2 regions of the Paenibacillus sp. FSL H7-0737 genome follow, and region 1 is predicted to be linked to the other one. Evidence: a T-box and tRNA genes for the amino acid it is inferred to sense, from the RefSeq annotation. Region 1 holds a T-box; the other holds one or more tRNA genes.
The links. A T-box is a leader RNA that pairs with one kind of tRNA and senses whether it is charged. The one in region 1 lies ahead of pheS (phenylalanine--tRNA ligase subunit alpha), so its partner is inferred to be a tRNA-Phe.
Positions count from the first base shown of each region.

Region 2: it has a tRNA-Phe gene. The T-box ahead of pheS (phenylalanine--tRNA ligase subunit alpha) is inferred to sense a tRNA for this amino acid. The anticodon was not compared.

Region 1 covers NZ_CP009279.1:1,819,716-1,823,120, reverse strand. Annotated here, with positions in the region: gene pheT (phenylalanine--tRNA ligase subunit beta) at 1-425, opposite strand, end outside; gene pheS (phenylalanine--tRNA ligase subunit alpha) at 769-1,803, opposite strand; T-box leader at 1,864-2,150, opposite strand; gene H70737_RS07885 (hypothetical protein) at 2,420-3,405, shown strand, end outside.
Region 2 covers NZ_CP009279.1:153,142-156,546, reverse strand. Annotated here, with positions in the region: gene H70737_RS00770 (ABC transporter ATP-binding protein) at 1-51, opposite strand, end outside; gene H70737_RS00765 (PucR family transcriptional regulator) at 166-1,260, opposite strand; tRNA gene H70737_RS00760 (tRNA-Lys) at 1,410-1,482, opposite strand; tRNA gene H70737_RS00755 (tRNA-Tyr) at 1,488-1,573, opposite strand; tRNA gene H70737_RS00750 (tRNA-Phe) at 1,583-1,655, opposite strand; tRNA gene H70737_RS00745 (tRNA-Asp) at 1,722-1,799, opposite strand; tRNA gene H70737_RS00740 (tRNA-Thr) at 1,813-1,888, opposite strand; tRNA gene H70737_RS00735 (tRNA-Val) at 1,922-1,997, opposite strand; tRNA gene H70737_RS00730 (tRNA-Met) at 2,006-2,082, opposite strand; tRNA gene H70737_RS00725 (tRNA-Ser) at 2,113-2,204, opposite strand; rRNA gene H70737_RS00720 (23S ribosomal RNA) at 2,287-3,405, opposite strand, start outside.

The DNA of each region.
Region 1 (3,405 bases):
ACAAGAATTCCTTCTTGCTGCTCTTTAGGAAGCAATTTATCATTGAGTCCCAATTCTTTAGCCGAGCAGATCATCCCTTGTGATAATACCCCGCGCAGCTTCGCTTTTTTGATATCCAGCCCTGGCAGCTTAGCGCCAACAAGAGCTACAGGAACGGTTTGTCCCGCAGCTACATTCTTTGCGCCACAGACGATTTGCAGATCTTCACCTTGACCTGCATCCACGATACATACGTTCAGCTTATCCGCATCAGGATGCTTTTCTTTCGATTTCACATAGCCGGTTACGATGCCGGAAATCCCTTTATTGCGGCGCTCTACTCCGTCAATTTCAATGCCGGCAGCGGTAATCTTCTCCGCTAGCTTTTCGGCGGTTACTCCTTCAATCGATGTATAATCAGCCAACCATCCGGTTGATACTTTCATGTCCGCTCACTTCCTTTATGTTTCAGATGTATTTATCTACTTGCCGTTCGATCTGCTTCCTGTGGGAGTAGTACAATTTAGGATTACTCGATGAAAGCTTCATACCCGTCCTATTTATAGCAGTCACTACGAAAAATATTGGACTTCCGATCGCTGTTATCCTCAGATTTCCTGATTAGAACCGCTTCTCGCGGTAGAAATCCGAGGATAAAGGCGAACGCTGGCGCTTCTACAGTTCCAAAATTCCTCTCCGTTCCTTCTATTAATAGTCTTTTATTAAGCAAGATCAGTAACCCAATTGCTACTTACTCCTAACCCGCCAGCCAGCTCGCCCACCAAAAATCTAAACGCCCTTGAACTGCTTTACAAAACTCATATCGTTGTTATAGAAATGACGGATGTCATCTATGCCGTATTTAAGCATAGCAATCCGCTCAACACCCATACCAAATGCGAAGCCGCTATACTTAGCAGGATCATAGCCACCCATTTTCAGAACATTTGGATGCACCATGCCGGCGCCAAGGATTTCTAACCATCCGCTTTGCTTGCACAGTCTGCAGCCATCGCCGCCACATTTGAAGCAGCTTACATCCACTTCAACGCTTGGCTCGGTGAATGGGAAGAAGCTCGGACGAAGACGAATGTCTGTATTCGGGCCAAACATCTCTTGTACGAATTGCTGCAAGGTACCTTTCAGATCACTCATCCGAATGTTGCTTCCGATAACCAAACCTTCAATTTGATGGAACTGGAAGGAATGCGTTGCATCGTCATCATCGCGGCGGAATACTTTACCCGGGCAAATGATTTTAACTGGAACTTCACCGTTCATAGCCTGCATAGTACGAATTTGTACCGGAGACGTTTGAGTACGCATAAGCAGGTCATCCGTTAAATAAAAGGAATCCTGCATATCGCGTGCCGGGTGATTTTTAGGCAGATTTAGGGCTTCAAAGTTATAATAATCGGTCTCCACTTCCGGACCTTCAGCCACACGGTAGCCCATACCAATGAAAATATCCTCAATTTCCTGAACCACTCTGCTAAGCGGGTGAACGCCCCCTTGCTGCATGCGGCGACCTGGCAGGGTTACGTCTACTTTTTCAGCCTGCAGACGTTGCTGAGTCTCTTGCTGTTGAAAAGCCTCTTGCTTCGCTCCAATAATCTCCTCAATGGCACTACGCACCTGATTCGCTACTTGCCCGATAACCGGACGCTCCTCAGCACTAAGTCCTCCCATACCACGTAGAACTTCTGTAAGCTCGCCTTTTTTACCGAGATATTTCACTCTTAGGTCATTCAAAACCTGTGGATCCATAACCTCCTGCAACTTAGCCAGCGCCTCAACCTTCAATGCTTCCAACTTCTCTTTCATGGCCGTGTACAGCCCCCTTCAATCATTGTCTAGTTCAACAAAAAAAGGCCTTTCCTCCCGGTAAGGGACGAAAAGACCGTGGTACCACCCTTGTTAGACAAGCTGATCTGTTCCCCTTAAGAGCTTCATTCCCTCTTTTGGCTGGACAGATACCTATCTCACTTTATACAGAAATAACGGTCTGTGACCGGTTTCCCCTACGCTTCCTTACAAGGCAATCTTAAGGAATTCAAGGAACTGCTCCGGAGTGAACTTCGACAGCTCTGTATCCTAGAAACGCTCTCAATCACCGGCGTCTCCTCCCTGTAAGTCAGGCACTGTGTACTCTTCTCCATCACTGCATTTCACAATTCAATCTAATTGTCAGGTATCTCTTTTATGCAAGAGATATGTCTGTTTATTATATGCAAAATCTGTCGTTTTGACAAGTTCAAGCATAATTAGGGCAATTTTTATCTGCCTTTAAGCTGGCTTTAAGGTTCAGAGCCATTTTGAGGACTTTTTTTCAGCTAACGTTCAGCGGAGCTTGATAATTTCCATTATTAAGAAGGCATGGTTGTACTCAATCATAAATCACCTTCATAATACAAGGACTTTCATACCGGGAGGGAATTACATGCATGCACGAAGAACAAAAGTAGCTGTGATCATACTTAGCGCAGCAGTTCTGAGTCAAGCTTCAGCGTATGGAGCATACGCGGCATCAACGACTACTTCATCCACCAAAACAGCAACTGCCACCACTGTATCCACTCTGGATAAACTCGGCTCTATAGCTTTAAAGAGTAACTTTAGTGTGAAGCTGACCGATGTTGGCTTTTTGACTCAGGATGGCGGCAATATTCTTACATACACCCTCAGCTATAACAATGGGAGCGGAAGCAGCATTAATCTTGTGGACTATTTCTCTAAAGTAACTACTGCCGGAGGAACCGTTATCCAAGGAAGCCCAGTAACCAGCAGTGCAACCATCAAATCTATCCCCTCCAAAAGCAGTCAATCCGTAACCTATTACGCAAACGTTGGTAAATCCACATCTTTAAATGGAGTGAAGATTTCAGTATTCGGTTGGGATTTCAGCAGTACCGATTATCAAAAAAAGCTGGGGACCTTCACCATGCCTGTTGCTTTTTCACAAGCGGTCGCTAGAGGCCAAAGTAAAAAGATAACCTTGAATAATCAGCCCCTAACAACCAAAACGGAAAGTCTGCAAATTTACAAATATAACGGTAAGGTATACGCCAAAGTAGGTGTGAGCTTAACCAATCAAGGAACCAAAGTGCTAAGTGATCCTGGACTTAAGGGATACCTCGCATCTGCAGGAGGATCTGTATTTGAATTAACGCTTGATGATGCGAGCAGCAACTACAAAGTACAGCCACAGGAAAAAAAGACGATCTACTACATGACGGAAATTCCCTCTTATATGAAGACAGACAATATGACTCTGCAGTTTGCTGCAGAAGATACCTCATTAAAATTAGCTTTGCCCATCGTCACCTATAACCTTCCCGCTGCTACCACACCAGATCTTGTCGTAGCCAGCAATGTCATCAAGAAGCTTACGATTAACAATAATACTGTCGAGACGCAGTTAAAAAG
Region 2 (3,405 bases), 1.7 Mb from region 1:
ATCTGAACCCGGGTATTTTTTGAAAATATGCTCTAAACGTACGCCTGCCATTGTATTTCCCCCTCGAGTTAATTATTAATTAGTTAATATAAAAATTCTGTTTCCTTGTACATTTATATTACCCCAGTCGGGACACTATGGCTATTTGTAAGGTTCACAAAAAACCTATTTCCTTTTCGTCACTTTATACAAAAGCATAGTAAGCTTAACAATAGCAGCGTCCCCAAAGCTTCGTACATCTGCTCCGGTCTCTTGTTTTATCTTATCCAGACGGTAAAGCAGCGTATTTCGATGGATATACAACTTCTTGGCGGTTTCACTTACATTACAGTCCATCTCAAAAAAGGTCTCCAAAGTCAGCAGCATTTCTTTATCTGATAGTACAGAGGAGTAGTCACCAATTTGTCCAAGCAACTGTTTGCGGCGTACATCAGGAATGCTGTTAACCAGACGTTCCAAATGCAGTTCCCAAGGTAAATGAATATACTCTCCTACTTGAAAAATACGACCGAGTACAATCGTCTCCCTGAGCAAAGCTACAGATCCAGTCAATCCCTTAACAGGGACTATAGCCGGAGCTACTGCCAAATGGAATACTCCTACCCATTCACTAGCTATCAGCTCATGTAACCCCATACTAGTCTGTGCTAGAAGATCATCTACACTCTCTTCTTCATCATCCTTATCATCCCCGCCCGTAAGTAATTCTTTACGAGCTAAAATTAACCATTCCTTCTCTTGAAGGGGAATGAGCAGAATTTCGTTCTCAAAATAGCTACGCAGTAATTTCATCAGTGAACGATAAGAGATCTGTGGACTATGGGCAATCTCACTACTAAGGAGGAATGGAATCATATCTCCGAACAGACGTCCCTTTAGGGTGATCTCATCGGGAATTTCAGTGTCATTCTTCTCTTGCTCTAGCTCCGTGTTCAACCAAGCGCCAAGCTGCCGCGCCTCCACTTCACCTTCTTCTCGAAGCCCTGTTGCTTTAAGTGCAATAGCAAAATTTCGAACTGCATAGTTGACCAGTTGTACTTCCAGAGAAGTGAGCCCCTCCATTTCTACCCAGACAGCGGTTATACGTCCGTCACTCTCATACAAAGGTGCCCAGAGATGACCCTCATGGATTACCAGCTGATCCTGTCCTTCTAATCCCATGCTAAAAAGAGAAGCTGAATGCTGCCTCCCTAACTGCTTGATTCCGGTTCTCTTTCCGGTGAGCTGCTCTAATTTTTTCCGCAATGTCTCACTATCCATAGTCACCATGCTCCACCACTTTTGCTCTTTTCGCCTATTTTAGCATATTCTCTTATATTATGTTAATCGCTACAGTAGCGCGCTACTATAATACAACCATAAAACACAAAAAAAGCCACCACCATAAGGTGATGACTTTCTGTTTGGGATGAGCCATGAAGGACTCGAACCTTCGACACCCTGATTAAAAGTCAGGTGCTCTACCAACTGAGCTAATGGCTCATAAATGGTGGGGGATGATGGATTCGAACCACCGAACACGTACGTGAGCAGATTTACAGTCTGATGCGTTTGGCCACTTCGCTAATCCCCCAGGGAAAAGTGGCTCGAGACGGATTCGAACCGCCGACACGAGGATTTTCAGTCCTCTGCTCTACCGACTGAGCTATCGAGCCATATTAAATTGACATAAAAATAAAGTGGTAGTATTATACTTCCCACCCTTGTCTTGTGGAAAAAAATGGCGGAACCGACGAGATTCGAACTCGCGATCTCCTGCGTGACAGGCAGGCATGTTAGGCCAACTACACCACGGTTCCGCATTGATAATAATGGTGCCGGCGAGAGGACTTGAACCCCCAACCTACTGATTACAAGTCAGTTGCTCTACCAGTTGAGCTACACCGGCACGGTGTAAAAAGTATTTCTTAAAAAGTAATAATGGTGGAGGCTGAGGGGATCGAACCCCCGACCCTCTGCTTGTAAGGCAGATGCTCTCCCAGCTGAGCTAAGCCTCCAGGTATTATGGTAGCGGCGAAGGGGATCGAACCCCCGACCTCACGGGTATGAACCGTACGCTCTAGCCAGCTGAGCTACACCGCCACAATAATTAGAAATGCTATGGATTGAAAATGGCGGAGAGAGTGGGATTCGAACCCACGCACCGCTTACGCAGTCTAACCCCTTAGCAGAGGGTCCCCTTATAGCCACTTGGGTATCTCTCCAAACGATATCAGTACCACAGCAATCCAAACAGGAATTTGACTCCCTGAAAACTGAATCCGAATTGAATTTGCGTCTTAAGTATAGGATAAGCCCTCGACCGATTAGTATTGGTCAGCTCCATGCATTACTGCACTTCCACCTCCAACCTATCTACCTCGTCGTCTTCAAGGGGTCTTACTAATTGGGAAATCTCATCTTGAGGGGGGCTTCACGCTTAGATGCTTTCAGCGCTTATCCCGTCCGTACGTAGCTACCCAGCCATGCTTCTGGCGAAACAACTGGTGCACCAGCGGTACGTCCATCCCGGTCCTCTCGTACTAAGGACAGCTCCTCTCAAATTTCCTGCGCCCACGACAGATAGGGACCGAACTGTCTCACGACGTTCTGAACCCAGCTCGCGTACCGCTTTAATGGGCGAACAGCCCAACCCTTGGGACCTACTTCAGCCCCAGGATGCGATGAGCCGACATCGAGGTGCCAAACCTCCCCGTCGATGTGGACTCTTGGGGGAGATAAGCCTGTTATCCCCAGGGTAGCTTTTATCCGTTGAGCGATGGCCCTTCCATGCGGTACCACCGGATCACTAAGTCCGACTTTCGTCCCTGCTCGACTTGTAGGTCTCGCAGTCAAGCTCCCTTATGCCTTTGCACTCTTCGAATGATTTCCAACCATTCTGAGGGAACCTTGGAACGCCTCCGTTACTCTTTAGGAGGCGACCGCCCCAGTCAAACTGCCCGCCTGACACGGTCCCCGTACCCGATTAGGGTACTAGGTTAGAACCTAGATACGATCAGGGTGGTATCCCAACGGCGCCTCCACCGAAGCTTGCGCTCCGATTTCTACGGCTCCCACCTATCCTGTACAGATCGTACCCAAATTCAATATCAAGCTGCAGTAAAGCTCCATGGGGTCTTTCCGTCTTGTCGCGGGTAACCTGCATCTTCACAGGTATTAAAATTTCACCGGATCTCTCGTTGAGACAGCGCCCAAGTCGTTACGCCATTCGTGCGGGTCAGAATTTACCTGACAAGGAATTTCGCTACCTTAGGACCGTTATAGTTACGGCCGCCGTTTACTGGGGCTTCGGTTCATAGCTTCGGGTTACCCCTAACCACTCCCCTTAACCTTCCAGCACCGGGCAGGCGTCAGCCCGTATACTTCGCCTTGCGGCTTCGCACAGACCTGTGTTTTTGCTAAACA